3 regions of the Pseudomonas sp. BIC9C genome follow, and region 2 is predicted to be linked to each of the others. Evidence: predicted binding sites of a transcription regulator. Region 2 holds the regulator's gene; each other region holds the start of a gene.
The links. The regulator sigma-54, encoded in region 2, starts transcription at its own class of promoters, with help from an activator protein. The targets are predictions, from matches to a motif close to ANTGGCATNNANNTTGCTNT.

Region 1 (9,951 bases), on a different contig from region 2:
GTTGGCGAACATCTGCCCGCCTTCGCTCAGGCGCGGCTGCTCGACCACCGGAGCCGGTGCCGGCGTCGGTTTGATCGGGTTGCCGTTCTTGTTGAACTTGCGTTCCAGCGGCTCGTTTGGCGCCTGATCATAGGCGGCTTGCTCACGCTCGACCTGGCGTTGCTCCGGGGTACGGCGCTCGCCAGTGACGAACTGGTCCGGCAGCACTTTGATCAGCAGCAGCTTGCACGGCAAGGCGCCGTTCCAGAACGAATACTGCTTGTGGCTGCGGATGCCCATGCGCTTGCCCAGGTCCGGCGCGCCGGTGAATACCGCCGCTTCCCAGTTCAGGCAGGCCTGACGCAGGCGCTCGCCGAGGTTCTGGTAGAGGTAGAGCAGGCTCGCCTCGTCGCCCAGACGCTCGCCGTACGGAGGGTTGCAGATCACCAGGCCTTTCTGGTTCTGGTCCGGGCGCGGCTCGAAAGTCGCGACTTCACCCTGATAGATCTTGATCCACTCGCTCAGGCCGGCCCGTTCGACGTTGTTACGGCCCGGTTGAATCAGCCGTGGATCGGCTTCGTAGCCGCGAATCCACAGCGGTGGCTTGGCCAGTCCGGCCGCTGCGCGCTCGGACGCCTCTTCGTGGAGTTTTTTCCACAGCGCCGGAACGTGACCGAGCCAGGCGGTGAAGCCCCACTGCTCGCGACGCAGGTTCGGCGCGATGTCGGCGGCGATCATCGCCGCTTCCACCAGGAAGGTGCCGACACCGCACATCGGGTCGGCCAGTGCACCGCCTTCGGCCGCGATACGCGGCCAGCCGGAACGGATCAGGATGGCGGCCGCGAGGTTTTCCTTGAGCGGCGCCGCACCTTGCTGCAGGCGATAACCGCGCTGGTGCAGGCTGTGACCAGACAGGTCGAGGGACAGAATGGCTTCGCCGCGGTCCAGGCGCAGGTGGATGCGCAGGTCCGGATTGAGCTTGTCGATGGACGGACGGTCGCCTTGCGGGGTGCGCAACTTGTCGACGATGGCGTCCTTGACCTTCAGCGCGCCGAAGTGGGTGTTGTCGATACCCGAGCCATGGCCGCTGAATTCGACGGCCAGGGTGCCGTCATTGAGCATGTGGTCTTCCCACTCGATGTCCAGCACGCCGTGGTACAGGTCTTCGGCGTCCTTCATCGGGAAACGCTTGAGCACCAGCAGCACGCGGTTGGCCAGGCGCGACCACAGGCACAGGCGATAAGCGGTTTCCATGGTGGCCATGCCGCGCACGGCAGAGGTGTGCTCCCGCGCTTCCTCAAGGCCAAGCCCGACGGCTTCCTCGATGAGCAGGCCTTCAAGGCCTTTTGGGCAAGTGAGGAAGAGTTCGAAACGATCGGACATGGGAATTCCAGAACCTTTAGCTGAGTGACCGGGCAACGCATTGCCGGTCCGGTTTTCAATCAGGCGCTTTTCTCGAAGAGCGCCCGCGTGGCACGAAGGTGTGCCGTTCCACCCTTGCTGCCCGGGTTAAATGAGCTTAGATGCAAGGGCAGATAAAAAAGTTGATGCAACAAAATGTCATAAGTCGACCCTTCGTCGAATAGTGCTTCCCGGCAACGGGAGCCATTCTCACTAAAGGATTAAGCCCATCATCCAGCGCAGGGCCGATCATACCGGGGTTTGGCCAATAAATACGCTACAAACACGCTGTTACTTATGGCCTTAGCACATTAATAGTTACGTCCTTATGACAAAACGATCATTCCCTCGATGTGACGCATTGGTTAGAACTCAATACAGGTTGGCGCCACAACGGACGCCAACACCTTGGCTCGCCACGCCGGCAGCGAGCCGCCAACGGCAGACATTTCTGCCAGACCTCGATTGAGGTCGACGCGATACATACAGTCAACAAGTGAGGGCAACACCCTATGAGAAGACTTAAGCGTGATCCGTTGGAAAGAGCGTTTTTGCGCGGATATCAATATGGCGTTGGTGGCAAATCCCGTGAGCTTTGCCCATTTACTCTACCGTCGGTACGTCAAGCCTGGATCAACGGCTGGCGAGAAGGACGCGGCGACAACTGGGACGGTATGACCGGCACTGCGGGAATCCACAGACTCAACGAACTTCACGCCGTCGGCTAATTACAGGGCACAACACTCCGACACGACAATCTGATTTTGTACTGAATTAACCACGCACGTCCCATCCGGACGGCGGGCTCCGGCCCAGGGGCTCCTTTTAAGGAGCCCTTTTTTATGCCTGCTCGTTGGCCCAGAACAATCCCCCCTGTAGGAGCGAGCTCGCTCGCGATGGACGTCAACGATAACGCGTGCTTTCTGGATACACGCGGTGTTCTCGAGTCCATCGTCGGAACGCCGCCCGGAGCAAGCTCGCTCCTACAAGGGCTCAGCGCAGGGCTGCGATGGCGTCTACCGACTCACGAATCAGCGCCGGGCCTTTGTAGATGAAGCCCGAATAGATCTGCACCAGGCTCGCGCCAGCGGTGATTTTCTCCGCGGCGTGCTTGCCTTCGGTAATGCCACCGGCAGCGATGATCGGCAGGCGACCACCCAGCTCCGATGCCAGCACTTTCACGGTGTGGGTGCTCTTGTCGCGAACCGGGGCGCCAGACAGACCACCGGCCTCGTCGCCATGCTCCATGCCTTCGACGCCTACGCGGCTCAGGGTGGTGTTGGTGGCGATGACGGCATCCATTCCGGTTTCGATCAGCGCTTGCGCAACCTGCGCGGTTTCTTCGTCGCTCATGTCCGGCGCGATCTTGATCGCCAGCGGTACATGCTTGCCATGACGCAGGGCCAGCTCCGCACGGCGCTCGGCCAGATCAGCCAGCAACTGCTTGAGCGAGTCACCGAATTGCAGGCTGCGCAGGCCCGGCGTGTTTGGCGAACTGACGTTGACCGTCACATAGCTGGCGTGGGCGTAAACCTTGTCCAGGCAGATCAGGTAGTCGTCCACGGCACGCTCGACCGGCGTATCGAAGTTCTTGCCGATGTTGATGCCCAGCACGCCCTTGTACTTGGCCGCCGCCACACGGGCCAGCAGGTGATCGACGCCGAGGTTGTTGAAGCCCATGCGATTGATGATCGCCTCGGCTTCCGGCAGGCGGAACAGGCGTGGCTTCGGGTTACCCGGCTGCGGACGCGGCGTGATGGTGCCGATTTCGACAAAACCGAAACCCAGTTGGGCGAAACCATCGATGGCCGCGCCGTTCTTGTCCAGGCCGGCGGCCAGCCCCACCGGATTCGGGAAGTCCAGGCCCATGACATTCACCGGCGTCTTCGCCGGGGCCTTGCACAGCAAGCCGTTGAGCCCAAGACGTCCGCCCGCGCCGATCAGGTCCAGGGACAGATCGTGGGAGGTTTCCGGGGAGAGTTTGAACAACAGCTGACGGGCCAGGGTGTACATGGGCGGATTTGACTCGATTGGCGGCGAATTGAGGCGGCGATTATAGCCGGGCAACGGGGTGGCAAGCGAGGCGCGTGAGCAAATCAACGGTTAATGGCATATGCCTTGCACCACTTAAGGCACCAGCACCCATGCCAACGACGGAATGTGTGCAAAGACAATGGCGTCGTCCCCGGCCTGCTCATGCAAGCACTCGGGACGACGTTTTTTTTGCAAGGTGATCACGCGATGAACGAACCGTCAGCCGGCCCTCTGGCCTGGGTCAATGGCAGCGATGCCCCGGAGAAAACCGAAATCAATCTCGGCTTCATGGCCCTGAGCGACTGCGCCTCGGTGGTTGTCGCCGCCACCCAGGGCTTCGCCCAGCCCCATGGCTTGACCCTGAACCTCAAGCGCCAATCGTCCTGGGCCAACCTGCGGGACAAACTGGTCAGCGGCGAACTCGATGCTGCCCATAGTCTCTACGGCCTGGTCTACGCCGTTCACCTGGGCATCGGTGGCGTGGCCGCGACCGACATGGCCGTGCTGATGGGCCTGAATCAGAACGGCCAGAGCATCAATCTGTCCCGCGGCTTGCAGGCGCTGGGAGTGACCAGTCCTGAAGCACTGGATCGGCACGTGCACCAAACTCGCTCAAAACTCACCTTCGCCCAGACGTTTCCAACCGGCACCCATGCCATGTGGCTGTATTACTGGCTCGCCAGCCAGGGCATTCACCCGCTGCTGGATGTCGACAGCGTAGTGGTGCCGCCACCGCAAATGGTCGCGCACCTGCGAGCCGGGCGTATCGACGGATTCTGCGTCGGCGAACCCTGGTCTGCCAGCGCCGTGCAACAGGACCTGGGCTTCACCCTGGCCACGACCCAGACCCTCTGGCCCGATCATCCGGAAAAAGTCCTCGGCTGCACCCGCGCATTCGTCGAGCAATACCCCAATACCGCGCGGGCATTGGTGATGGCGGTCCTGGAAGCCAGCCGTTTCATCGAAGAAAGCACCGAGAATCGCCGCAGTACCGCACAATTGCTCAGTGCCGCGCAGTACCTTGACGCACCACTGGACTGCATCGAACCGCGCCTGCTGGGTGATTACGCCGACGGCCTTGGCCATCGCTGGCAAGACCCGCACGCGCTGCGCTTGCACGGGGATGGCGAGGTCAACCTGCCGTACCTGTCCGACGGCATGTGGTTCATGACCCAGTTCCGCCGCTGGGGTTTGTTGCGCGATGACCCCGACTATCTCGCGGTGGCCCGGCAGGTCCAGCAACTGGACCTCTACCGTCAGGCCGCCAGTGCCGTCGGCGTCGCTTCGTCGGCCGAGGAAATGCGTAGCAGTCAGTTGATCGACGGCAAAATCTGGGACGGTTCGGACCCGGCCGGTTATGCCCGCAGCTTCAAACTGCACGCCATGAGCGACAGCTCGCACCGATCCGCCAGCCACTGACAGGAGACCACGAACATGCTGCGTATCCTGCTGATCAACGACACTGCCAAAAAAGTCGGACGCCTGAAGGCCGCCCTGACCGAGGCCGGTTTCGAAGTGATTGATGAATCCGGCCTGACCATCGACTTGCCCGAACGCGTCGAAACGGTGCGTCCGGATGTAATCCTGATCGATACCGAGTCACCGGGGCGCGATGTCATGGAACAAGTGGTGCTGGTGACTCGCGACCAGCCCCGACCGATTGTGATGTTCACCGACGAGCACGACCCCGAGGTGATGCGACAGGCGATCAAGTCCGGGGTCAGTGCCTACATCGTCGAAGGCATTCACGCACAACGCCTGCAGCCGATTCTCGATGTGGCCATGGCGCGCTTCGAAAGCGACCAGGCCCTGCGTGCCCAGTTGCATGCCCGCGACCAGCAATTGGCTGAGCGCAAGCGCATCGAACTGGCCAAAGGGCTGCTGATGAAAATGAAGAGTTGCAACGAGGAAGAGGCCTACACCCTGATGCGCCGCCAGGCGATGAGCCGACAGCAGAAGCTGATTCAAGTGGCGGAGCAGATCATTGCCATGAGCGAATTGCTCGGCTGAAGCCCAGTGGTGAATGATCTATCGCCTTCGCGAGCAAGCCCGCTCCCACATTCGACCGCGATCAAATGTGGGAGCGGGCTTGCTCGCGAATGGCTGCAACTCGGTTTCGAGTGTTGGCACAAATCTCGCTAAGTAATCACCACAGGTAACCAACGGCGGTTGCCCCACCTACGACAAAGACGTCGCGCACCTCATTTGCCCCTGGCGAATCGGGTCGCGGCGTTTTTTCGTTTTGGCCCCACAGCACGGGGCCGGTGGTGCGGCCGTAACGGCGCCCCACCTGCAAGCTCATGACTCCTTCCGAGACTCTTCACAGCTGAGGTGCGCGATGAATTCAAGCTTCTGGAAATCTGGCCATACACCCACATTGTTCGCAGCCTTCCTCTATTTCGACCTGAGCTTCATGGTCTGGTATCTGCTCGGCCCCTTGGCGGTACAGATCGCCGCCGACCTGCACCTGACAACGCAGCAACGCGGGCTGGTGGTGGCCACACCCATTCTGGCCGGGGCGGTCTTGCGTTTTGTCATGGGGATGCTGGCTGATCGTCTGTCGCCCAAAACTGCCGGCCTGATCGGTCAGGTCATCGTGATCTGCGCCCTGTTCGGCGCCTGGAAACTCGGTATCCACAGCTACGAGCAAGCGTTGCTGCTGGGGCTGTTCCTCGGCATGGCCGGCGCTTCTTTCGCCGTCGCCCTGCCGTTGGCATCGCAGTGGTATCCGCCGCAGCACCAAGGCAAGGCCATGGGCATCGCCGGTGCGGGGAACTCGGGCACGGTGTTCGCCGCATTGATCGCCCCGGTGCTGGCGGCGGCGTTTGGCTGGAGCAACGTGTTCGGCTTCGCCCTGATTCCGCTGATTCTGACCCTGATCGTCTTCGCCTGGCTGGCCAAAAACGCCCCCGAGCGGCCAAAAGCCAAATCCATGGCCGACTACTTCAAGGCCCTGGGCGATCGTGACAGCTGGTGGTTCATGTTTTTCTACAGTGTGACGTTCGGCGGCTTCATCGGCCTGGCCAGCGCCCTGCCCGGTTATTTCAACGACCAGTACGGCCTGAGCCCGGTCACTGCCGGCTACTACACTGCTGCCTGCGTGTTTGGTGGCAGCCTGATGCGCCCCTTGGGCGGCGCGCTGGCTGACCGTTTCGGCGGTATTCGGACCTTGCTGGCGATGTACACCGTCGCGGCGATCTGCATTACCGCTGTCGGGTTCAACCTGCCGAATTCCTACGCCGCACTGGCGCTTTTCGTCTGCACCATGCTCGGTCTGGGTGCAGGCAATGGCGCGGTATTCCAGTTGGTGCCGCAGCGGTTTCGTCGGGAAATCGGCGTGATGACCGGCCTGATCGGCATGGCGGGCGGCATCGGTGGTTTTGCCCTCGCGGCCGGCATGGGCGCGATCAAGCAAAGCACCGGCAGCTATCAACTGGCGCTGTGGTTGTTCGCCAGCCTCGGCGTACTGGCCTGGTTCGGCCTGCACGGCGTGAAACGGCGCTGGAGAACCACCTGGGGTTCGGCCGCCGTGACGGCTGCGCGGGTCTGAGGTCTCGATGAGCCTGCAACTGAGTTTCGCCGAAGCCAGCGCCATCGGTCCTCGCGAGGAAAACCAGGATGCCCTGCGCCTGGTCACGCCGGCTCCGGCGCTGGCGGCGAGCAAAGGTTACCTGTTCGCCATCGCCGACGGTGTCAGCCAGTGCGCCGATGGCGGTCTGGCTGCCCGTTCGACGTTGCAGGCCCTGGCGCTGGATTACTACGCCACGCCGGAAACCTGGAGCGTCGCACAGGCACTTGATCGTCTGCTGTTGGCGCAAAACCGCTGGTTGCAGGCCAATGGCGGCGGACAACCGCTGCTGACCACCCTCAGTGCGCTGGTCCTGCGCGGCCGGCGCTTTACCCTGGCCCATGTCGGCGATTGTCGGGTGTATCGCTGGCACGCCGATAGATTGCAGCGAATCAGCGAGGATCACGTCTGGGATCAGCCGGGCATGCAACATGTGCTGAAACGGGCCCTGGGCCTCGATCAACATCTGGTGCTGGATTTTCTCGACGGTGAGTTGCGCCCCGATGAAAGCTTCGTTCTGCTCAGCGATGGCATCTGGGCCGTCCTGGGCGATACCGCCATTGCGGCGATCCTGCGTGATCAACCGGACTTGAACAGCGCAGCGCAAACCCTGGTCAATGCCGCACACCTGGCGGGCAGCCAGGACAATGCCAGCGCCTTGCTGGTGCGGGTCGATGCCCTCGGTGAAGCGAGTATTGGCGATGCGTTGATTCACTTGCAGCAATGGCCACTGCCGCCAGCCTTGAAACCGGGTCAGACGTTCGAGGGCTGGCAGGTCGAGGGGATCGTCGCCCAGAGCCAGCAATCACTGCTTTATCGCGTTCGCGACAATCAGCAACAACCCTGGTTGCTGAAAACGCTGCCGGGCCGCCTGCACGACGATCACCAGGCCGGGCAAGCGCTGCTGTCGGAAGAGTGGTTCCTCAAACGCGTAGCCGGTCGACATTTTCCTGAAGTCCATGCCGTCAGCCAGCGTCAGCATTTGTACTACGTGATGCGTGAATATTCGGGCGCTACCCTGGCGCAACGATATGAGCAAGGCGGACCGTTGCCACTGCCCCAATGGCAAGACATCGCCGAACGCTTGCTGCGAGCGGTCGGTCTGCTGCATCGACGGCAGATTCTGCATCGCGATATCAAACCGGAAAACCTGTTACTGGGGCACGACGGTGAGTTGCGCCTGCTGGATTTCGGCCTCGCCTACTGCCCCGGTCTCTCGCAAGACCTGCCCTGGGCTCTGCCGGGCACACCCAGTTACATTGCACCGGAAGCCTTTCGCGGTGAAGTGCCGACGCCACAGCAGGACTTGTACGCCGTCGGTGTGACCTTGTATTTCCTGCTCACCGGGCACTATCCCTATGGCGAAATCGAAGCGTTCCAGCGCCCGAGGTTTGGCCTCCCGGTCAACGCCAGCCGCTACCGGCCCGACCTGCCGGACTGGATCGCCCATAACCTGGAACGCGCCGTGGCGGTGGCCCCCGATCAACGCTTCGAAACGGCGGAAGAATGGTTACTGCTGATCGAACAGGGCGAACGCCGCAGTTTGAATGTGCGCCCCAAACCATTGCTGGAGCGCGAGCCACTGAAGGTCTGGCGAACATTGGCGCTGGTATCGCTGTTGCTCAATCTGGTGCTGCTGGTGGTTGCGCTCCATTAGCGGGCAGCGCGCTTTGAATCGGTGCATTCCCTCACGGTTCTGTCCCTGAAAACGGGAGGAACGCCAATAAACACGGGACCTGAGCGACTTGGCACAACCGCTGCATTACCTCTTTCAACAGACATAAAGCGCAGGCTTCAACGACGAAGGCTGCACTTCCCGAGAGAACGGGACCAGGACAAAGGTGTCCTCGCCAGGTAACTGGCGGGACGCCTTTTTTTGTTTGCGCAAAATTTGTCGAGCATGGCCTGAACCCTGATGAGGCAGGCCTGAGCTCCCCGGAGAACCTGATGAAAAAACTAAAACTGGTGATGATCGGCAACGGCATGGCTGGGGTCCGGACCCTGGAAGAATTGCTCAAACTGAGCACAGAGCTGTACGACATCACGGTCTTCGGCGCCGAACCGCACACCAACTACAACCGCATTCTGTTGTCGCCGGTGCTGGCGGGCGAACAGACCTTCGAAGAGATCGTGCTCAACGACCTGAGCTGGTATCTGGACAACAACATCAAACTGCTGCTCAACCGCAAAGTGGTAGAGATCGACCGGGTCAAGCGCCGGGTCATTGCCGAAGACGGCAGCGAAGCCGAATACGATCGCTTGCTGATCGCCACCGGCTCGACGCCTTTCATCCTGCCTATTCCCGGCAACACCCTTGAGGGCGTGATCGGCTACCGCGATATCGCCGACACCCAGGCCATGATCGACACCGCGAAAACCCACCGGCACGCCGTGGTGATCGGTGGCGGCCTGCTCGGCCTGGAGGCCGCCAACGGCCTGATGCTGCGGGGCATGCACGTCACCGTGGTGCACATCGGCGAGTGGTTGATGGAGCGGCAACTGGACAAGACCAGCGGCCAATTACTGCAAACAGCCCTGGAGTCTCGCGGCCTGCACTTTCGCCTGAGCGAGCAGACCCAGGCCTTGCACGACGCGGGCAACGGCCGGGTCGGTTCGGTGCAGTTCAAGAACGGCGACATCATCCCCGCGGACCTGGTGGTGATGGCCGCCGGCATTCGCCCCAATACCGAACTGGCGGAGAAATCCGGCATTCCGTGCAACCGCGGGATTCTGGTCAACGACACCCTGCAAACCTATGACCCGCGGATCTATGCCATCGGTGAGTGCGCCAGCCATCGCGGCATCGCCTACGGTTTGGTGGCGCCACTGTTCGAACAGGCCAAAGTCTGCGCCAACCACCTCGCGCAACTCGGTTTTGCCACCTACAAGGGCTCGGTGACCTCGACCAAACTGAAGGTCACCGGCATCGACCTGTTTTCCGCCGGCGACTTCATGGGTGGCGAAGGCAC
Region 2 (9,951 bases):
GTTCGGCAGTTTCCTGTCGGCGATTTCCGGCGGCAGCCTTTATCGCAAGTCTTCGTTCCTTGAGGGCACTCTCGGTCAGAAGCTGTTTCCCGAGTGGCTGACCATCGACGAGCGTCCGCACCTGATGCGGGCATTGGGGAGTGCTGCGTTCGATGGCGATGGCCTTGCAACCTATGCCAAACCGTTCGTCGAAAAAGGCGAGTTGGTGTCCTACATCCTCGGCACCTACTCCGGTCGCAAGCTCGGCATGCCGAGCACGGCCAACGCCGGCGGCGTGCACAACCTGTTCGTCACCCATGGCGATGAAGACCAGGCGGCGTTGCTGCGGCGCATGGGACGCGGGCTGTTGGTCACCGAGTTGATGGGCCAGGGGCTGAACATGGTCACCGGCGATTATTCCCGGGGCGCGGCGGGTTACTGGGTCGAGAACGGCGAAATCCAGTTCGCGGTCCAGGAAGTGACCATCGCCGGCAACATGCGCGACATGTTCAAACAGATCGTCGCGGTCGGTAATGATCTCGAACTTCGCAGCAACATCCGCACCGGTTCGGTGCTGATCGAGCGGATGACGGTGGCGGGTAGCTAAGTCTCCCTGTGATACAAAAAGGCGCGCCACCCAATGGGTGGCGCGCCTTTTTTATTGGGGTTGTCCCCTGCCTGCTCGCGAATGCGTCCTCGCTTTCGGCGTCGTCTGACACTTCGCTTTCGCGGGCAGGCTCTCTTGTATGGTAGGGCTTGAAGGGAGGAGGAGGGTCAAGGCGTTCCTGATCGGAGCCGAATCAGGGTTGGTCGAGCCGGTGTTCGCGCTGTTGTGCGCCTGGCGGGTGAGCCTGGCCGAGCGGCTGCTGCCATTGGGGTTGGCGCTGGCGGCGGGGGCGATGTTGCTGGTGGTGACCCACGAAGTCATACCCGAATCGCGCCGTAATGGTCATGACAAGCTTGCCAGCCTAGGTTTGCTGGCAGGATTCTGCTTGATGATGGTGATGGATACGGCGCTGGCCTGAAAAGATCGCAGGCTGCGATCTCTTTATTCGCCTTCGTCGAAGAAGTTGTTGATCAAGGCCACTAGCGCATCCAGCGCTTCCTGTTCCTGCTCGCCTTCCGTGCTCAAGTGGATCGTGGTGCCTTTGCCGGCGGCCAGCATCATCATCGCCATGATGCTTTTGCCATCGACCATGGACTCTGGTGTACGACCGGCGCGGATCTGACACGGGAACTGACCCGCCACTCCAACGAATTTTGCAGAAGCTCGGGCATGCAGGCCCAGCTTGTTGATGATCATGATTTCCAGAGCAGGCATCGCGATGTGAATCCTTTAGCTGAGGTCGCGGTGGCGAACCTGGACGTTCTTCAGGGATTTTTGCAGCGTCTGCCCCAGACGCTCGGTCAGGTAGACGGAGCGGTGATGTCCACCAGTGCAGCCAATGGCAATGGTGACGTAGGCGCGGTTGCTGGCGGCAAAACGAGGCAGCCACTTTAGCAAGTATGTGGAAATGTCCTGGAACATCTCTTCGACATCCGGCTGTGCCGCCAGATATTCGGCAACCGGTTGATCGAGCCCGGACTGCTCGCGCAATTCCGGTTTCCAGTAAGGGTTTGGCAGGCAACGCACATCGAACACCAGGTCGGCGTCCACCGGCATGCCGCGTTTGAACCCGAAGGATTCCACCAGGAACGCAGTGCCGGGTTCCGGTTGATTCAACAGGCGTAGTTTGATGGCATCGCGCAGTTGATACAGGTTCAGGCTGGTAGTGTTGATCTTGAGATCGGCGAGGTCGGCAATCGGCCCGAGCAGGACGCTCTCGACGCTGATGGCTTCGGCCAGCGAGCGGTTGGCGTTGGTCAGGGGGTGGCGCCGGCGGGTTTCCGAGAAGCGCTTGAGCAGTGTTTCTTCGTCGGCGTCCAGGTACAGGACATCGCACTGGATGTGGCGGCTGCGGACTTCTTCGAGCAGGTCGGGGAAGCGTGACAGGTGGCTGGGCAGGTTGCGGGCGTCAATGGAAACGGCGACCAGCGGCTGCATCAACTCGGTATGAATCAGCGCTCGTTCTGCCAGTTCCGGCAGCAGGCCGGCAGGCAGGTTGTCGATGCAGTAGTACCCGTTGTCCTCAAGGACGTCGAGGGCGGTGCTTTTACCTGAGCCGGAGCGGCCACTGACGATGATCAAGCGCATGATTACTGACCGTTTTGCTCGTCCAGGACAACCTGATACAGGGCTTCATTGCTCGGAGCGCTGCGCAGTTTGTCGCGCACGTCCTTGCGATCGAGCATGCTGGCGATCTGTCGCAGCAGCTCAAGGTGCGCATCGGTAGCGGCTTCCGGGACCAGCAATACGAACAGCAGGTCAACCGGCGCGCCGTCGATGGCGTCGAAATCGATAGGGGCATCCAGGTGCATCAATGCACTGATGGGCGAAACACAGCCCTTGAGACGGCAATGTGGAATGGCGATGCCGTTGCCAAAACCGGTGGAGCCGAGTTTTTCACGGGCAATCAGCGCCTCGAAGACATCTTGCATCTCCAGAGCCGGCACTTCGCGGGCGATCAGATTGGCAATTTGTTCGAGGGCTTTCTTTTTACTGCCACCCGGCACGTTCACCAGGGAACGGCCGGGGGTCAGGATACTTTCAAGTCGGATCATGGGTTGGGAGTGTTAACGACCGGTTGCGCCCTGAAGGAGGCTCTGGGTCTTTTCCTTATGCTTTTTGAGTTGTTTATCCAGCTTGTCGGTGAGTGCATCGATCGCAGCGTACATATCGGTATGCTCCGCGTTTGCGACCACTTCATTCCCGGGAATATGCAGCGTGGCTTCGATTTTCTGCTTCAACTTTTCGACGGTCATCGTGACCTGCACGTTAGTGATCTTGTCGAAGTGTCGCTCCAATCGTTCGAGTTTTTCGCCGATGTAGGAGCGGAGAGGTTCGGTCACTTCCAGTTGGTGTCCACTGATGTTGACTTGCATACAGCTTCTCCTTCGTTGCCAGTGCATAAAGCGGTAGACCAGATGATCTACCACTGGAACGCTGTGGCGTGGCCCTACATCAACCGCTTGCGTTCGCTCGAAGGCGCGATCCCGAGGGATTCGCGGTACTTGGCGACGGTGCGGCGGGCCACCTGAATGCCTTGTGCCTCCAGTAAACCAGCGATCTTGCTGTCACTCAACGGCTTTTTCTGATTTTCCGCGGCAACCAGTTTTTTGATGATCGCCCGGATCGCCGTGGACGAGCATTCACCGCCTTCGGAGGTGCTTACGTGACTTGAGAAAAAGTATTTCAGTTCATAAATGCCCCGGGGGGTATGCATGAACTTCTGAGTGGTTACCCGTGAAATCGTCGATTCATGCATGCCGACCGCTTCGGCGATGTCATGCAGGACCAGCGGCTTCATGGCTTCGTCGCCATACTCCAGGAAGCCGCGCTGATGCTCGACGATCTGGGTGGCTACTTTCATCAGGGTTTCGTTGCGGCTTTGCAGGCTCTTGATGAACCAGCGGGCCTCCTGCAACTGATTGCGCATGAACGTGTTATCGGCGCTGGTGTCGGCGCGGCGTACGAAACCGGCGTACTGGGCGTTGACCCGCAGCCGTGGCACCGACTCCTGGTTCAGCTCCACCAGCCAGCGTTCGTTGTCCTTGCGCACGATAACGTCAGGAACGACGTACTCGGCTTCGGTGGACTCGATCTGCGAGCCTGGGCGCGGGTTGAGGCTCTGGACCAGTTCGATGACCTGGCGCAGCTCGTCTTCCTTGAGCTTCATGCGGCGCATCAGCTGGCTGTAGTCGCGGCTGCCAAGCAGGTCGATGTAATCGGTGACCAGGCGCTTGGCCTCGGCCAGCCAAGGGGTCTTGGCTGGCAACTGGCGCAATTGCAGCAGCAGGCATTCGCCCAGGTTGCGGGCGCCGATGCCGGCGGGCTCGAATTGCTGGATGCGGTGCAGGACGGCTTCGATTTCGTCCAGTTCGATGTCCAACTCCGGATCGAAGGCTTCGAGGATCTCCTCGAGGGTTTCGTCCAGATAGCCCTGATTGTTGATGCAATCGATCAGGGTCACGGCGATCAGGCGATCGGTGTCGGACATCGGAGCCAGGTTCAGTTGCCACAGCAAGTGGCTTTGCAGGCTTTCGCCGGCCGAGGTGCGGGTGGTGAAGTCCCACTCGTCGTCATCGTTGCTGGGCAGGCTGCTGGCGCTGGTCTGGTAAACGTCTTCCCACGCGGTGTCGACGGGGAGATCGTTGGGGATGCGCTCGTTCCAGTCGCCTTCATCGAGGTTATCAACCGTCGGGGCGCTTTCCTGGTAGGAGGGTTCCTGGATGTCAGTGTTGGGCTTTTGTTCGGCGTTGTCGGCCAAGGGGTCGGAATTGTCGAAGTCGTCGCCTTCTTCCTGGCGTTCGAGCATCGGATTGGACTCCAGGGCCTCCTGGATTTCCTGTTGCAGGTCCAGGGTCGACAATTGGAGCAGGCGGATGGCCTGTTGCAGCTGCGGTGTCATCGTCAGCTGCTGGCCCATTCTCAAGACTAGCGATGGTTTCATGGCTGGGGCTTAACACCTTATTCGCCGGCGCACATGCGCCATCCACTACGGGGCGCCGGAGCGCCAAACATAAGCAAATTATATGCCCGAAACCGTAGCGTTTGCCTAGAGCGCTGTAACAATAAAAAAGTGTTGATTTTTTATCGGGACAAGCGCTCGGACGACCTGCCAGATACCTCTGCCTTTACAGGCGGAACTCATGGCCCAGGTACACTTCCTTGACCAGGTTGTTGGCCAGGATGGTCTCTGCGTCACCTTCGGCAATCAGTTGGCCGTCATTGACGATATAGGCGGTTTCACAGATATCCAGGGTTTCACGAACGTTGTGGTCCGTGATCAGCACGCCAATGCCCTTGGCCTTGAGGTGGTAGATGATCTGCTTGATGTCCCCGACCGAAATCGGGTCCACGCCGGCAAAGGGTTCGTCGAGGAGGATGAATTTCGGGTTGGTGGCCAGGGCGCGGGCGATTTCCACGCGACGGCGCTCACCACCGGACAGGCTCATGCCGAGGTTGTCGCGGATGTGGCTGATGTGGAATTCCTGCAGCAGGCTTTCCAGCTCCTTGCGACGGCCGGCCTTGTCGAGTTCCTTGCGGGTCTCGAGGATGGCCATGATGTTGTCGGCCACCGACAGTTTGCGGAAGATCGACGCTTCTTGCGGCAGATAGCCGATACCGGCTTTGGCGCGACCGTGCATGGGCTGGTGGCTGACGTCCAGGTCGTCGATCAGGACGCGACCCTGATCGGCCTGGACCAGGCCGACAATCATGTAGAAGCACGTCGTCTTGCCGGCGCCATTGGGGCCGAGCAGGCCTACGATCTGTCCGCTGTCGATCGACAGGCTGACATCGCGCACGACCTGGCGGCTTTTATAGGCCTTGGCCAGATGCTGAGCTTTCAGAGTTGCCATTACTGGGTTTTCTCTTCGTTTTTCTTCTTCGGCTGGATCACCATGTCGATACGCGGGCGTGCCTCGGTGACCTTGCTGCCCGTGGCGCGACCGGCGCTGGCGAGCTTCTTGACTGTGTCGTAGACGATTTTTTCGCCTTGGGTGACGTTGTTGTCCTTGTCGACAACTTTGGCCTTGTCGATCAGTACGACGCGGTTTTGCGCGGCGTGATACTGGATCGTCACGCCCCAGCCCTGAACGGGCTTGGTATCGCCAGCCGTTTGCAACTGCTCGAAGTACGCCAGGTTGCCCACCGAGGTCACTACGTCGATGTCGCCAGTCGGGGTGCGGGTGATGGTCACAGTGTTGCCTGTCACCTTCATCGAGCCTTGGGTGATGATCACGTCACCCTTATAGGTAGCAATACCTTGCTTGTCGTCCAGTTGGGCATCGTCGGCCTGAATGCGGATAGGCTGCTGTTGATCTTCCGGCAGAGCCCAGGCGCTCACGCTTCCCAGTGCTGCGCCCAGACTGAGCAAAATCGGGAGGGTTTTAACGAGCCTCATACTGTCCTCTTACGTTCGATAGCAGGTGTATCCTGCTTTCTTTCAAATACGCTTTCATTCCCTTGCCAGTCGATACACCGCCAGCGCCGTCGATTCTAACGTCTTGCTCGGTCTGCGCATATTGCTGCTGCGGGAACACAGTCATGCGGGTGCTGGTGATCAGGGTTTTACGGTTTTTCTCATCGAAGCGCGTGATGCGCACGTCATCGATCAGTTCGACCTGTGTGCCGTCAGGGTTGACCTCGCCCTGCAGACTCTGGACGTGCCAAGGGTATTCAGTGCCGCGGAACACATTCAGGTCGGGGTTGGTCAGCAATGTCACCTCGGTCGCTTTCAGATGCTCGACCTTGTCGGATACCAGATCATATTGCAGCTTGCCGTCGGGCAGGTACTGCACGCTGTGGGCGTTGATGGCGTAATAGTCGATCGCGCTTTCATCGATCGGCGTTACCGGCTTGTCGAGGAAGCGTTCCGGGCTGATGTTCCAGTAGCCAGCCGCGGCGAATATCGCCGCGATGCAACTGAACAATAGGGTGTTGCGAAACTTTTTGCTCAGCATAGTGGGCTCACAGGTACGCCGCATTGGCCGCATCGAGGCGGTCCTGGGCGCGCAGGATCAATTCGCAGAATTCGCGAGCGGCACCTTCGCCGCCACGGGCGAGGGTGATGCCGTGAGCGTGTTCACGCACGAAACTGGCCGCATTGGCCACCGCCATGCCCAGGCCGACACGGCGAATCACCGGCAGGTCCGGCAGGTCGTCGCCAAGGTAGGCCACCTGTTCATAGCTCAGGTTCAGTTGGGCCAGTAGCTCGTCGAGTACCACCAGTTTGTCTTCGCGCCCCTGATAGAGATGCGGGATGCCGAGGTTCTTCGCTCGTCGCTCGACCACCGGGGTCTTGCGACCACTGATGATAGCGGTTTGCACGCCGGCGGCCATCAGCATCTTGATGCCCTGGCCATCGAGTGTGTTGAACGTCTTGAATTCGCTGCCGTCTTCGAGGAAGTACAGGCGTCCATCGGTGAGCACGCCATCGACATCGAACACCGCCAGTTTGATCTGTTTGCCACGTTGCAACAGGTCCGCACTCATTACATTACTCCTGCACGCAGCAAGTCGTGCATGTTCAAGGCGCCGACCGGGCGGTCTTCTCGGTCGACCACGACCAGTGCGTTGATTTTATGGTCTTCCATGATTTTCAGTGCTTCGGCGGCGAGCATCTCGGTGCGTGCGGTCTTGCCATGGGCCGTCATGACCTGGTCGATGATAGCGCTGTGGATATCGATGCTGCGGTCCAGTGTGCGGCGCAAATCACCGTCGGTGAAGATCCCGGCCAGTTTGCCGTCGGATTCCAGAATGACGGTCATGCCCAGGCCCTTGCGGGTCATTTCCATCAGGGCATCCTTGAGCAGGGTGCCGCGCTGGACCTGCGGCAGTTCCTGGCCTGCGTGCATGACATTCTCCACTTTCAGCAACAGGCGTCGGCCCAGGGCGCCGCCAGGATGGGAAAAGGCGAAGTCTTCGGCGGTAAATCCGCGGGCTTCCAGCAGCGCGACTGCCAGGGCATCGCCCATGACCAGGGCGGCGGTGGTCGACGAAGTGGGTGCCAGGTTCAACGGGCAGGCTTCGTGTTCGACGTGAACATTCAGGTTGACTTCGGCGGCCTTGGCCAGCGGCGAGTCAGGGTTGCCGGTCACGCTGATCATCTGAATGCCCAGGCGCTTGATCAGTGGCAGCAGGGTAACGATTTCATTGGTGGAGCCGGAATTCGAGAGCGCCAGTATGATGTCGTCGCGGGTAATCATGCCCATGTCACCATGGCTGGCTTCAGCCGGGTGCACAAAAAAAGCCGTGGTGCCGGTGCTGGCCAGGGTCGCGGCGATCTTGTTGCCAATGTGCCCCGACTTGCCCATGCCGACCACGACCACGCGGCCTTTGCTGGCCAGAATCATCTCGCAAGCGCGTACGAAATCTGCGTCGATCTGGGGTAGCAGGCCTTGCACGGCTTCTACTTCGAGGCGGATGGTGCGTTGTGCTGATTGAATCAGGTCGCTGGATTGGCTCATGTCAGAAATCGTATAGCCTGATGAAAAGGCGGCGATTATAGCGGTTATGATTGAATCCCTCACGCAAGTTCGTCGCGCATTGTTATTTCCGGTCACCGGAAACCTTCTAAATGGGGCTTTCAAGCGGTCATGGGGTTGAACTTGGCTCGGCTTTGGCCTTGGGCGCGTACCCTTTGCAGTGATATAGTTCGCCGCCAGTTCGGCCTGCCCGGGAGGTATGTGCTTTCGTGAGAAAGCCAGGCGTCCGAGTGAGAGGCTGCATCGCAAGGAGTTTAGATGAGTGCCGATAACGCCTACGCGGTCGAGCTGAAGGGACTGTCCTTCAAGCGCGGTGCGCGCAGCATTTTCAATAATGTCGATATCCGTATCCCGCGCGGCAAGGTCACCGGCATCATGGGGCCTTCCGGGTGTGGCAAGACCACGCTTTTGCGCCTGATGGGCGCCCAGCTGCGGCCCACCAAGGGCGAAGTCTGGGTCAACGGTCAGAATCTGCCCAAACTGTCGCGCAGCGACCTGTTCGATGCGCGCAAGCATATGGGCGTGCTTTTTCAGAGCGGCGCACTGTTTACCGACCTCGATGTGTTCGAGAACGTCGCTTTTCCGTTACGGGTTCATACGCAACTGCCGGATGAAATGATCCGCGACATCGTCCTGCTCAAACTGCAGGCCGTGGGCTTGCGCGGTGCCATCGATCTGATGCCCGACGAGCTTTCCGGCGGCATGAAGCGCCGTGTCGCGCTGGCCCGGGCGATTGCGCTCGACCCACAGATCCTCATGTACGACGAGCCCTTTGTCGGCCAGGATCCTATCGCAATGGGCGTTCTGGTGCGCCTCATTCGTCTGCTCAACGATGCGCTGGGCATCACCAGCATCGTGGTATCCCACGACCTGGCCGAGACGGCGAGCATTGCCGATTACATTTATGTAGTGGGCGATGGTCAGGTGTTGGGGCAGGGGACGCCGGACGAGTTGATGAACTCGGATGAACCGCGCATTCGTCAGTTCATGACTGGCGAACCCGACGGCCCGGTTCCGTACCACTTTCCAGCGACGGATTACCGCGCAGATCTTCTGGGGAAGCGCTGATGCGCAGAATTTCATTGATAGAACGCGTTCGCCGCTTCGGCCAGGCCGGCATCGATGCGCTGGCGGTGTTCGGGCGTTCGAGCTTGTTCCTGTTCCATGCCTTGCTGGGGCGGGGCGGTATCGGCGGCGGCTTCGGGCTGCTGGTCAAGCAGCTGCATTCGGTGGGCGTGATGTCCCTGGTGATCATCGTGGTCTCCGGGGTGTTCATCGGCATGGTGCTGGCGCTTCAGGGCTTCAACATTCTTTCCAGCTATGGTTCGGAGCAGGCTGTCGGGCAGATGGTTGCCCTGACGCTGCTGCGTGAGCTGGGGCCGGTGGTGACTGCCTTGCTGTTCGCCGGGCGCGCCGGTTCGGCGTTGACCGCCGAAATCGGCAACATGAAGTCCACCGAGCAACTGTCCAGTCTGGAAATGATCGGGGTTGACCCGCTCAAGTACATCATCGCGCCACGCTTGTGGGCCGGGTTCATTTCCCTGCCGGTGCTGGCGATGATTTTCAGCGTGGTGGGTATCTGGGGCGGCTCGTGGGTGGCTGTCGACTGGCTGGGGGTCTATGAAGGTTCCTACTGGTCGAACATGCAGAACAGCGTGACGTTCTCCGATGATGTGCTCAACGGGATCATCAAAAGTATCGTCTTTGCCTTTGTCGTGACCTGGATCGCCGTATTCCAAGGCTATGACTGCGAGCCCACTTCCGAGGGGATCAGTCGTGCCACTACCAAGACCGTTGTATATGCCTCGTTGGCAGTACTCGGCCTGGACTTTATTCTGACCGCCTTGATGTTTGGAGATTTCTGATGCAAAACCGCACCCTGGA
Region 3 (9,951 bases), on a different contig from region 2:
GCGATGCTGAAAAACTGCGTGGAAATCTACGGCGACGATCCGGCGGTCATGAAGGACATCGCCAAACAGACCGACGACCCGAGCATCCTCAATTCCGGCAACGCCGCTGCAGAGCTCAATCGTCAGGGCGTGCGCGTGTACAAGACCGGCAATCTGGCGGAGGCCCGGCAGGTCTTTCGCAAGGCCCTGGCAATGCAGCCGAAGAACATCAGTATCGCCCTGAACCTGGCGCAGTCGTTGTTGCACGGCACCGATACCGGCGCTCCTTCAGCGGAGCTGGAAGAATGCCGGACCTGCCTGAAAATGGTTGGCCTGATGCCCGACACCGACGCGCGCTATCCGCGTTACCAGAAGCTCAACAGCAAGGCGTTTGGCCAATGAACGACAACCGGCAGGCACTGGATTTCTCCACGGTGATCGCCTCTACCGTGCATGACATGAAGAACTCGCTGGCCATGCTGATGCAGGCCCAGAGCCAGTGGCTGGCGCGATTGCCGGAGTCGGCGCAGCAGACGCCGGAGCAGGGTGTGATCGACTTCGAGTTCGCCCACCTCAACGGCATGCTGGTGCAGTTGCTGGGGCTGTACAAACTCGGCGTCAACCAGATGCCGTTGCAACCGGCCTACCATGAACTGGACGACTTCATCGAAGCGCAGTTGGCTTGCCATCAGGAGGTGTTCGCCAGCCGCGGCATCATGGCCACCTATGAAGTGGACCCGCTGAGCCCGCTGGGTTTCTTCGACCGAGAGTTGATCGCGTCGGTATTGGCCAACTGCATCAACAACGCCATTCGCTTTGCACGACATGCCGTGTTGATCAGCGTCAGCGACGAAGCCGGGCAACTGGTGTTGACCATCAATGACGATGGCGAGGGGTATCCGACGCAGATGATCGAGCGTCAGGCCGATTACGTGCAGGGCATCAATCAAAGCAGCGGCAGCACCGGGTTGGGCCTGTACTTTGCCGGACGAATTGCTGCGTTGCATCAGCGCAACGGCGTCGGCGGACGCACCGAAATCAGCAATGGGGGGCCGTTGGGCGGCGGGGTGTTCCGTCTTTACCTGCCCTGACAGGCAGCATATTTATCGACGCTGCTTGAAATTCCGAACACGCGGAGCCTATTTTGTACGGTCGCCGTTCGCGGCCCGCACAATAACAAGGATAGTGTCATGACCACCGTTGGCCTGAGTTCACTCGCGCAGCGATTGACGGGCATTGATGAAGTTGAATGTGTCACGCCGGATTTGAATGGCGTTCCACGGGGCAAAGTGATGACCAGCGAGGGGTTTCTCGACGGTCGACGTTTGCAGATGGCGCGGGGCGTGCTGCTGCAATGCATCATGGGCGGATACCCGCCGGCGCGATTTTACGGCAGCGATGATGGCGACCTGGCGCTGATCCCGGACCCTGCACAAATTCACCGTCTGCCCTGGAGCCATCCGCCGCGAGCTTTCGCCATTTGTGACGCGGATGAACTGGGCACCACCACCCACTGCAATCTGTCGACCCGTGGTCAGCTCAAGTCGGTGATTGCCCGTTACGCAGCCCGCGGCCTGGCGCCAGTGGTGGCGACCGAGCTCGAGTTTTTTGTCTTCGCCCCCAACACTGATCCGACCCAGGCTTTTCAGCCGCCAGTGGGGTTGGATGGTCGTCGCGAGGATGGCCAGTCGGCGTTCAGCGTCAGCTCCAACAATGGATTGCGCCCCTTCTTCCATGAAGTCTACGAATGCATGGCTGCGTTGGGCTTGCCCCGCGATACCTTCATGCACGAAATGGGCGTCAGCCAGTTCGAGATCAATCTGCTGCATGGTGATCCGCTGTTGCTGGCCGACCAGACGTTCCTGTTCAAGCACTTGCTCAAGGAAGTTGCCCTCAAGCATGGTCTGAGCGTGGTGTGCATGGCCAAGCCGTTGGCGCATACGCCGGGCAGTTCGATGCACATCCACCAGAGCGTCGTCGAGATCGATTCGGGGCGCAACGTGTTCAGTGATGAGGCGGGGCAGGAGACGGCCACCTTCCGCCATTTCATTGCTGGTCAGCAAGCGTGCATGGCCGACTTCACCGCGCTGTTTGCGCCGAACGTGAACTCCTATCAGCGCTTGTGCCACCCTTACGCCTCACCGAATAATGCCTGCTGGTCCCACGACAACCGGGCGGCCGGCCTGCGCATTCCGGCCAGTCTGCCGGTGGCCCGTCGGGTCGAGAACCGCTTGCCGGGCGCCGATGCCAATCCGTATCTGGCGATTGCCGCAAGCCTGGCGGCAGGGTTGCATGGTATCGAGAACGCGTTGGAACCGAGCGCGCCGATCCAGGGTGAATTCGAAGTGCCGGACAATCTTTCGTTGCCGTGTACCTTGCATGCGGCCATTGAGCGTCTGAAACGTAGCCAGCTGGCCAAGGAACTGTTCGGTGCGGAATTCATCGAAGGCTACATTGCTTCGAAGACCCTGGAGCTGAGCAGTTTCCAGGATGAAATTACTCCCTGGGAAAGGCGTGTTTTAGCAGCCCAGGCCTGACGATCCGTCGACATCCGGCTATCGTTTAGCGATAGCCGATTCTCACTGCAAGGAGCCGCTCGGAACGCCGATGCGCCAAATCTGGAAATCCTTTCGAGCGCTGTATTTCGCCTCGCTGATGATGTTGATCGGCTCGGGCCTGTTGAGTACTTACCTGGGCTTGCGCCTGGCTGCCGATCATGTCGACAGCCTGTGGGTCGGTGCATTGATGGCGGCCAACTACTTCGGCCTGGTGCTGGGGGGCAAGATCGGTCACCGGTTGATTGCCAGGGTCGGGCATATCCGGGCCTACTCGGCCTGTGCCGGGATTGTCGGCGCGGCGGTGCTGGGCCATGGCCTGATCGATTGGCTGCCGGCCTGGTTGTTCCTGCGGGTGATCGTCGGCCTCGGCATGATGTGCCAGTACATGGTGATCGAGAGCTGGCTGAACGAGCAGGCCGAAGCCAGGCAGCGCGGGTTGGTGTTCAGCGGTTACATGATCGCCTCTTACCTGGGCCTGGTGATGGGGCAGCTGATTCTGGTCATGCACCCGGCGCTGGGGCTGGAGCTGCTGATGCTGGTCGCCCTGTGTTTCGCCCTGTGCCTGGTGCCCGTGGCCCTGACCCGGCGTATTCACCCTGCACCCTTGCATCCGGCGCCCATGGAACCACGGTTCTTTATCAAGCGCGTGCCACAGTCATTGAGCACGGTGCTCGGGGCGAGGCCTGATCGTCGGTTCGTTCTACGGTCTGGCGCCGCTGTATGCCTCGCAGCAAGGGTTGTCCACGGAGCAGGTCGGCTTGTTCATGGGGTGCTGCATTTTTGCCGGGCTGGTGGTGCAGTGGCCGTTGGGCTGGTTGTCCGACCGCTACGATCGGGCCGTGTTGATCCGCAGTTTTGCATTCAGCCTGGCCCTGGCGGCATTACCGTTGGCGATCATGCCGCAGGTGCCGCTGGAGATTCTGTTTGTCGCCGGTTTCGTCTGTTCGCTGGTGCAGTTCTGCCTGTATCCGTTGGCGGTCGCGTTCTCCAACGACCATGTCGAAGGCGATCGCAGGGTGTCCCTGACGGCAATGCTGCTGGTGACCTATGGCGTTGGCGCGAGTATCGGGCCGCTGGTGGCAGGCGTGCTGATGAAGTTGTTCGGCAGCCAGATGCTTTATGCGTTTTTCAGTTTCTTCGCGCTGGTACTGGTGTGGCGGATTCGCCCGAAAGCGGTGACCAACCTGCATCAGGTGGAAGATGCGCCGCTGCATCACGTGGCCATGCCGGACAACATGACGAGCTCACCGCTGGTGGCCTGCCTCGACCCGCGTGTTGACGAGCAGGTGGTGCAGGATCAGATGCACACTCCGGTGAATACCGGGCCAGAGCCTGAATCAGAACCTGAAACTGTCACCGAAACTGAATCCGATCAGCCGCCGGAAGATCCTGATGCAGGGCGGGACCCAAACCTCAGCGAGGTCAGGCCTTAAATCCCGGGCACAAAAACGGGCAGTCACCGCAAGGGCTACCCGTTTTTTTTGGCGCTCTATCAGATGTCGTCTTTGTCGAAGCGGCGTGCTTCGCGTTGCAACTGGTAGACGAAGCGTTCGACCTGACGCTGCACCAGGCCGCTCATGTTGTGGAAGCGAACGCCGGCGAAGGTGGTGGAAATCTTTTCTTCGAAGTGCAGATAACGCAATTCGACCGGAGCGGTCATTTTGCCAAAGGGCAGGTCGGCGCTGAAGCGGTCGTACACCTGGCCCAGTTGCAGGCTGTCAGTGATGTCGCCGTCGAAACGCAGTTTGCAGCCGGTCGCGGAAATATCCAGCAACTTGCCGCTGATGGGAGCCTTGAGCTTTTCGCCGTCGAGGTTGACGTTGACCAGTTGTGCCAGCTTCAGTGCCGCACGGAACGCATTGCGGCGCTGGTGGTACACCACTTCATCGGGCAGGGTGCCGCGATAGCAGCGACTGCCACCGGATTCGTCGATGTTCAATTGGCCGTTGCTTTCCCAGGCAATGCGCACGCCTTCGTGGAAGCCTTCGACCTTGAACGGTTCGCCCGCCAGCAGGTAGCGCTCGCCATCGCGGGGGATCATTTCGTCCAGGGCGATCATGTTGCTGTCACGGTCAAGATCCACCAGATAGCTCTGGAAGCGCTGGCTGCGCTCGTGGAACGTGATGATCAGCGGGTCATGGCTTTCGAGCAGCTGGCGCAGGTTGCCGGAGATTTCCAAGGGCGTGGAGAGCACCTTGGGTGGCTGCGGAGCATCATCCACGGATAAGGCATTGGACACGGTTAATCAATCTCCAGACAAAATTTGACTACGGCTAGCCAGCATTTTGCCAGCATCTTTCGCGTCTTGGATAGAGCGGGCTCATCGAGCGGGCTAAGCCTGACTGAGCGGGCGTGGCTTGGCAAGCTTGGAGAATGTACCGCTGGCATCGTAAAGCGCCGGGGTTTCACCGCCGGTGAGGATTTTCAGCTGGGTGGCCGTAGCGGCCTGCTGAGTGAGGATCGACTGACCGTTGTTGGCGTTGATGGCCTGGCACTGGGCCAGGAGATCGGTCAACACGTCACTTTGCGCCAGCAACTGGTCGCCAATGCTCGACTGACTGGCCAATTGCTCAAGACCGGCACGGTTGGTCGGCAGGTTGAGGCTGGCGAGAACTTCACTGCGCTTGCGGCCATGCTGTTCGAGCAAGACGACCAATGCCTGTTTCTGCGCCAGGATGTCCTCGAGCAATGGCATGTCGCGGCCATGCAATGCGAGGGATTCGGTCTGCAGTAATTCCAGCAAGTGTTGCGCTGGAGCAAAGTCGTCGGTGATCAGTTGCAGTAAATGAGTGTCGTGCATGGCTGGCCTTGGGTTTTAAGCGTCCAAAAGCCTGGCGCCGGCGGTGGCCTAGCGCTGGGCTTCGAAGTTGAGCAGTTTGCTGGCTACACGGTTGCTGTCGACCTTATAGCTGCCATCGGCAATCGCTGCTTTCAACTCGGCCACGCGGGCTTTGTCGACGGCAGGCTGATCGCGCAGCTTGTCAGTGACCTTCTGCAACTGTTGAGCCTCTTCGCTGAGGTGTACCGATTCCCCGCTTTTGACGGTACCGGCCTGTTCGGCCGCGGACTCCAGCGGCGCGGATTTGCCGGCTTCGGCGCTTTCCTTGCTGGCGCTGGTACGTGTACTGCCCGTAAGGGACGAGGAGCTGTTCAAACGGCTGAAATCGATGACCATGATAAAAAACCTCTGGGAATTTGGACGCTTGCCATGGTTTCGGCCATTCCCTGGAAAACTTTAGGTCCATTTATCAATGAACCTCGCGCGCGTCAGCGCTTGCCCTGCATGGAGCACAGTCTAGGGAACAGCCGCGGCAAGCGCCACATTCCGGTGAACCGAGAGCCTTACATGGACACTTCCACCTGCCCCGGCGCCATGACCTGCGCCTTGATGACTCGCTGGGAGTTGAGGTTTTTCACCCGGATCTGTTCGCTCAGGCTGCCGTTTGACAGGGCTTCGCCCGGCATGCGCACGCTGAGCGTACCGCTGCGGGCGGTAATCACTACCTGATCACCCTTGCGGATGACCTCGGCCTGTTCGATGTGCACCAGGGTAATCACCTGGTCGGCGACCGTTGGTCGGGTCAGTCGCTGCCCGACCGCTTGATCAAGGGAGGTCAGGTAGCCCTGGCTGATCAGGCTGATATCGCGCTCGCGCAGGACCACATCCCCAGGCTCGACAATGGCGGCGCGGCGCAGTGGTCGGGCGGTGGTCACGACATCGCGAAACAGCCGGACTTGAGCGGGCACGAAGACGGTCCAGGGGGCCGCGCCCTCGCAGCGGACCTTGACCGTGACCCGTCCCAGCGGCTTGGGGCTCTCAAGGGTTGCTGTCAATTCCTTGTCGCACATCGGCATGTGCATGCGCGGATCGAGCGGGTTGACCTGGATCTCGTAGCGACCTTCCGTTTGACTGGTGGCGAGATAGTCTTCTACGGTGAATTCAAGAAAGCCCTGAGTGACGCCGATAAGCATGTCAGGCAAGGTAACCGCGTCAGCAAGGGCAGGGCTGCCAGCGTTGAACAGGCAAACAGCCGCCAGCACGCCGAGCCATTTGCGGCAGGGTGTGGTCAGGCGTCGAAAAAATGTCGGTTCTGTGTTCATAACGATTAAAAAAGCAAGCGCCGTGCCGTTTAGTGATGAAGGCGCGTCGCAACAACACTTGGCGTTGGTGTAGGAGTCTGGGCATGGCTGGTGTAATGGATTCGGTAAACCAGCGCACGCAACTGGTGGGGCAGAATCGCCTGGAGCTGTTGTTGTTCCGTCTCGACGGTCAGCAGCTGTACGGGATCAATGTGTTCAAGGTTCGGGAGGTGCTGCAATGCCCCCAACTGACACTGATGCCCAAATCCAGTCCTGTCGTGTGCGGTGTGGCGAACATCCGGGGGGCGACCATACCGATCCTTGATCTGGCGATGGCGACCGGCTCCGGTGCTTTGAAGGACAAGAACAATCCCTTCGTGATCATCACGGAGTACAACACCAAGACCCAGGGTTTCCTGGTCCGCTCGGTGGAACGCATTGTCAACATGAACTGGGAGGAGATCCATCCGCCACCCAAGGGCACCGGACGCGATCACTACCTGACGGCAGTGACGCGGGTCGACAATCAGTTGGTCGAAATCATCGACGTCGAGAAAGTGCTGGCGGAAGTGGCGCCGACGCCGGAAGCGATTTCCGTCGGCGTGGTGGATGTCGAAACCCAGCACAAGGCGCTTTCGTTGCGAGTGCTGACGGTCGACGACTCGTCGGTGGCACGCAAGCAGGTCACCCGTTGCCTGCAAACGGTCGGTGTCGAAGTGGTGGCGTTGAACGACGGTCGGCAAGCGCTGGACTACCTGCGCAAACTGGTCGATGAGGGCAAGAAACCGGAAGAAGAGTTCCTGATGATGATCTCCGACATCGAGATGCCGGAGATGGACGGGTACACCCTGACGGCGGCAATCCGCAACGACCCGCGCATGCAAAAGCTTCATATCATCCTGCATACTTCGTTGTCGGGGGTTTTCAATCAGGCGATGGTCAAGAAGGTCGGTGCCGATGACTTCCTGGCCAAATTCCGTCCTGATGACCTGGCATCCCGGGTAGTCGACCGGATCAAGGCAGCAGATATCAGCTAGGGGCCTGCGCCCCTGGCAGTCAACACGATTTAAGAGGCGGCATCATTGTCTACGGGTAATTTGGATTTCGAACAGTTCCGGGTGTTCCTGGAAAAAGCCTGTGGCATTTTGCTCGGTGAAAACAAGCAGTACCTGGTCTCCAGCCGTCTCAACAAACTGATGGAACAGCAAGGCATCAAGTCTTTGGGTGAGCTGGTTCAGCGCATGCAGACCCAGCCGCGCAGCGGTTTGCGCGAGCAGGTGGTAGACGCCATGACCACCAACGAAACCCTGTGGTTTCGTGACACCTACCCGTTTGAAGTCTTGAAGAACAAGGTACTGCCCGAAGCGATCAAGGCCAGTCCTGGCCAGCGCCTGCGCATCTGGTCGGCGGCGTGCTCCTCAGGCCAGGAACCGTATTCGCTGTCGATGTCCATCGACGAGTTCGAGCGGGTCAACATGGGTCAGTTAAGGATGGGCGTGCAGATTGTTGCCACCGACCTGTCCGGCACCATGCTGACCAACTGCAAGACTGGCGAGTACGACAGCCTGGCCATCGGCCGTGGTCTGTCGCCAGAGCGCCTGCAGCGTTATTTCGACCCGAAAGGGCCGGGGCGCTGGGCGATCAAGGCGCCGATCAAGAGCCGGGTGGAGTTCCGTTCCTTCAACCTGCTGGACAGCTACGTGAGCCTGGGCAAGTTCGACATCGTGTTCTGCCGCAACGTGTTGATCTACTTCTCCGCCGAGGTGAAGAAGGACATCCTGTTGCGCATCCACAGTACGTTGAAGCCGGGGGGGTACCTGTTCCTCGGTGCTTCCGAAGCACTGAACGGTTTGCCGGATCATTACCAGATGGTCCAGTGCAGCCCGGGGATCATTTACCAGGCGAAGTGATTTTTGCTGGTGTCATCGAAAACGGGAGTCCTCATGGGCTCCCGTTTTTTTATGCCTGATGATTTTCTGCGGGCACCGCCACCCCCTGTGGGAGCGGGCTTGCCCGCGAAAGCGGTGGACCAGAAAAGTTGATATCGGCTGATACGACGCCTTCGCGGGCAAGCCCGCTCCCACAGGGTCAGATGGTGTTCTGCGAATGGAGGAAGCGGCAGAAAAGCGGCATCCGGCGGAAACCCGTTGCCGCTTTTCTGGCATTGCCGCATTGCCATGGCCGGCAAAGCCCCGGTTTCCGGGCTTTTTTGAATTGGCATGGGGCTTGCTAAGTTGATCCTACGTAAAATCAGGTCACCCGAAGGTTTCCCGACATGAGCATCAGCTTCGATAAAGCGCTCGGTATCCACGAACAAGCCCTGGGCTTCCGCGCCCAGCGTGCCGAAGTCCTGGCCAACAACATCGCCAACGCCGACACCCCGAACTACAAGGCTCGGGATCTGGATTTCTCGAAAGTGCTCGCCGAGCAGAACGAGAAAACCAAAAACGGCACCTTCGCCTTGAACATGACCAACAGCCGTCATATCGAAGCTGAAGGTCTGGGCAATGGCGACGAGTCGTTGCTGTATCGCACGCCGATGCAACCGTCGATCGACCAGAACACCGTGGATGCTCAGCTGGAGCAGTCGAACTACGCGGAAAACGCGATCGGCTTCCAGGCCAGCTTCACCCTGCTCAACAGCAAATTCAAAGGGCTGGTATCAGCCCTGCGCGGAGAGTAAGCCATGTCTCTATCCAGTGTTTTCAACATTGCCGGTAGCGGCATGAGTGCGCAGACCACGCGTTTGAACACCGTCGCTTCGAACATTGCCAACGCCGAGACCGTCTCGTCGAGCATCGACCAGACCTACCGCGCGCGCCACCCGGTGTTCGCCACCATGTTCCAGGGCGGCCAGAGCGGCGGCAGCGACTCGCTGTTCCAGAGCCAGGACGCCGCCGGTCAGGGCGTGCAGGTACTGGGGGTGGTCGAAGACCAGAGCAACCTCGAGGCGCGCTACGAGCCGAACCATCCGGCGGCTGATGCCAAGGGCTACGTCTACTACCCGAACGTCAACGTGGTTGAAGAAATGGCCGACATGATTTCCGCGAGCCGTTCGTTTCAGACCAACGCCGAAATGATGAACACCGCCAAGACCATGATGCAGAAGGTCCTGACCCTCGGTCAGTGATAAGGGGCGACTCAGATGAGTGTTACCGATTCCACCAGTGGTTTGAGCCTCAACGACATCCTGGCCAACTCCTCGATCAAGACCAACACCACGACTGACGGCCTCGCGTCGGCAACCGGCAGTGCCACGGGCAACAAGGCCCTGGGCAAGGATGCGTTCCTGCAGTTGCTGGTGACCCAGCTGAAAAACCAGAACCCGCTGGAG

Region 1: RS887_RS01675 (CmpA/NrtA family ABC transporter substrate-binding protein) is a predicted target of sigma-54. The motif match lies at 3,486-3,505, and genes of this name have one in related genera.
Region 3: flgB (flagellar basal body rod protein FlgB) is a predicted target of sigma-54. The motif match lies at 8,831-8,850, and genes of this name have one in related genera.

The regions. Positions count from the first base shown of each region.
Region 1 covers NZ_JAWDGM010000001.1:353,317-363,267, forward strand. Annotated here, with positions in the region: gene rlmKL (bifunctional 23S rRNA (guanine(2069)-N(7))-methyltransferase RlmK/23S rRNA (guanine(2445)-N(2))-methyltransferase RlmL) at 1-1,362, opposite strand, end outside; gene rmf (ribosome modulation factor) at 1,893-2,108, shown strand; gene RS887_RS01670 (quinone-dependent dihydroorotate dehydrogenase) at 2,374-3,393, opposite strand; gene RS887_RS01675 (CmpA/NrtA family ABC transporter substrate-binding protein) at 3,622-4,833, shown strand; gene RS887_RS01680 (ANTAR domain-containing response regulator) at 4,849-5,424, shown strand; gene RS887_RS01685 (nitrate/nitrite transporter) at 5,753-6,964, shown strand; gene RS887_RS01690 (bifunctional protein-serine/threonine kinase/phosphatase) at 6,972-8,639, shown strand; gene nirB (nitrite reductase large subunit NirB) at 8,930-9,951, shown strand, end outside.
Region 2 covers NZ_JAWDGM010000002.1:877,233-887,183, forward strand. Annotated here, with positions in the region: gene pmbA (metalloprotease PmbA) at 1-586, shown strand, start outside; partial or broken gene RS887_RS13895 (ZIP family metal transporter) at 741-1,004, shown strand; gene RS887_RS13900 (HPr family phosphocarrier protein) at 1,028-1,300, opposite strand; gene rapZ (RNase adapter RapZ) at 1,316-2,173, opposite strand; gene ptsN (PTS IIA-like nitrogen regulatory protein PtsN) at 2,176-2,640, opposite strand; gene hpf (ribosome hibernation-promoting factor, HPF/YfiA family) at 2,653-2,961, opposite strand; gene RS887_RS13920 (RNA polymerase factor sigma-54) at 3,036-4,529, opposite strand; gene lptB (LPS export ABC transporter ATP-binding protein) at 4,714-5,439, opposite strand; gene lptA (lipopolysaccharide transport periplasmic protein LptA) at 5,439-5,984, opposite strand; gene lptC (LPS export ABC transporter periplasmic protein LptC) at 5,971-6,543, opposite strand; gene RS887_RS13940 (KdsC family phosphatase) at 6,551-7,075, opposite strand; gene RS887_RS13945 (KpsF/GutQ family sugar-phosphate isomerase) at 7,075-8,049, opposite strand; gene RS887_RS13950 (ATP-binding cassette domain-containing protein) at 8,326-9,135, shown strand; gene mlaE (lipid asymmetry maintenance ABC transporter permease subunit MlaE) at 9,135-9,932, shown strand; gene mlaD (outer membrane lipid asymmetry maintenance protein MlaD) at 9,932-9,951, shown strand, end outside.
Region 3 covers NZ_JAWDGM010000001.1:982,409-992,359, reverse strand. Annotated here, with positions in the region: gene RS887_RS04720 (response regulator) at 1-381, shown strand, start outside; gene RS887_RS04715 (HAMP domain-containing sensor histidine kinase) at 378-1,070, shown strand; gene RS887_RS04710 (glutamine synthetase family protein) at 1,272-2,516, shown strand; partial or broken gene RS887_RS04705 (MFS transporter) at 2,587-3,970, shown strand; gene RS887_RS04700 (flagellar brake protein) at 4,030-4,776, opposite strand; gene RS887_RS04695 (flagellar protein FlgN) at 4,870-5,337, opposite strand; gene flgM (flagellar biosynthesis anti-sigma factor FlgM) at 5,386-5,712, opposite strand; gene flgA (flagellar basal body P-ring formation chaperone FlgA) at 5,880-6,638, opposite strand; gene RS887_RS04680 (chemotaxis protein CheV) at 6,722-7,654, shown strand; gene cheR (protein-glutamate O-methyltransferase CheR) at 7,700-8,527, shown strand; gene flgB (flagellar basal body rod protein FlgB) at 8,893-9,300, shown strand; gene flgC (flagellar basal body rod protein FlgC) at 9,304-9,747, shown strand; gene flgD (flagellar hook assembly protein FlgD) at 9,763-9,951, shown strand, end outside.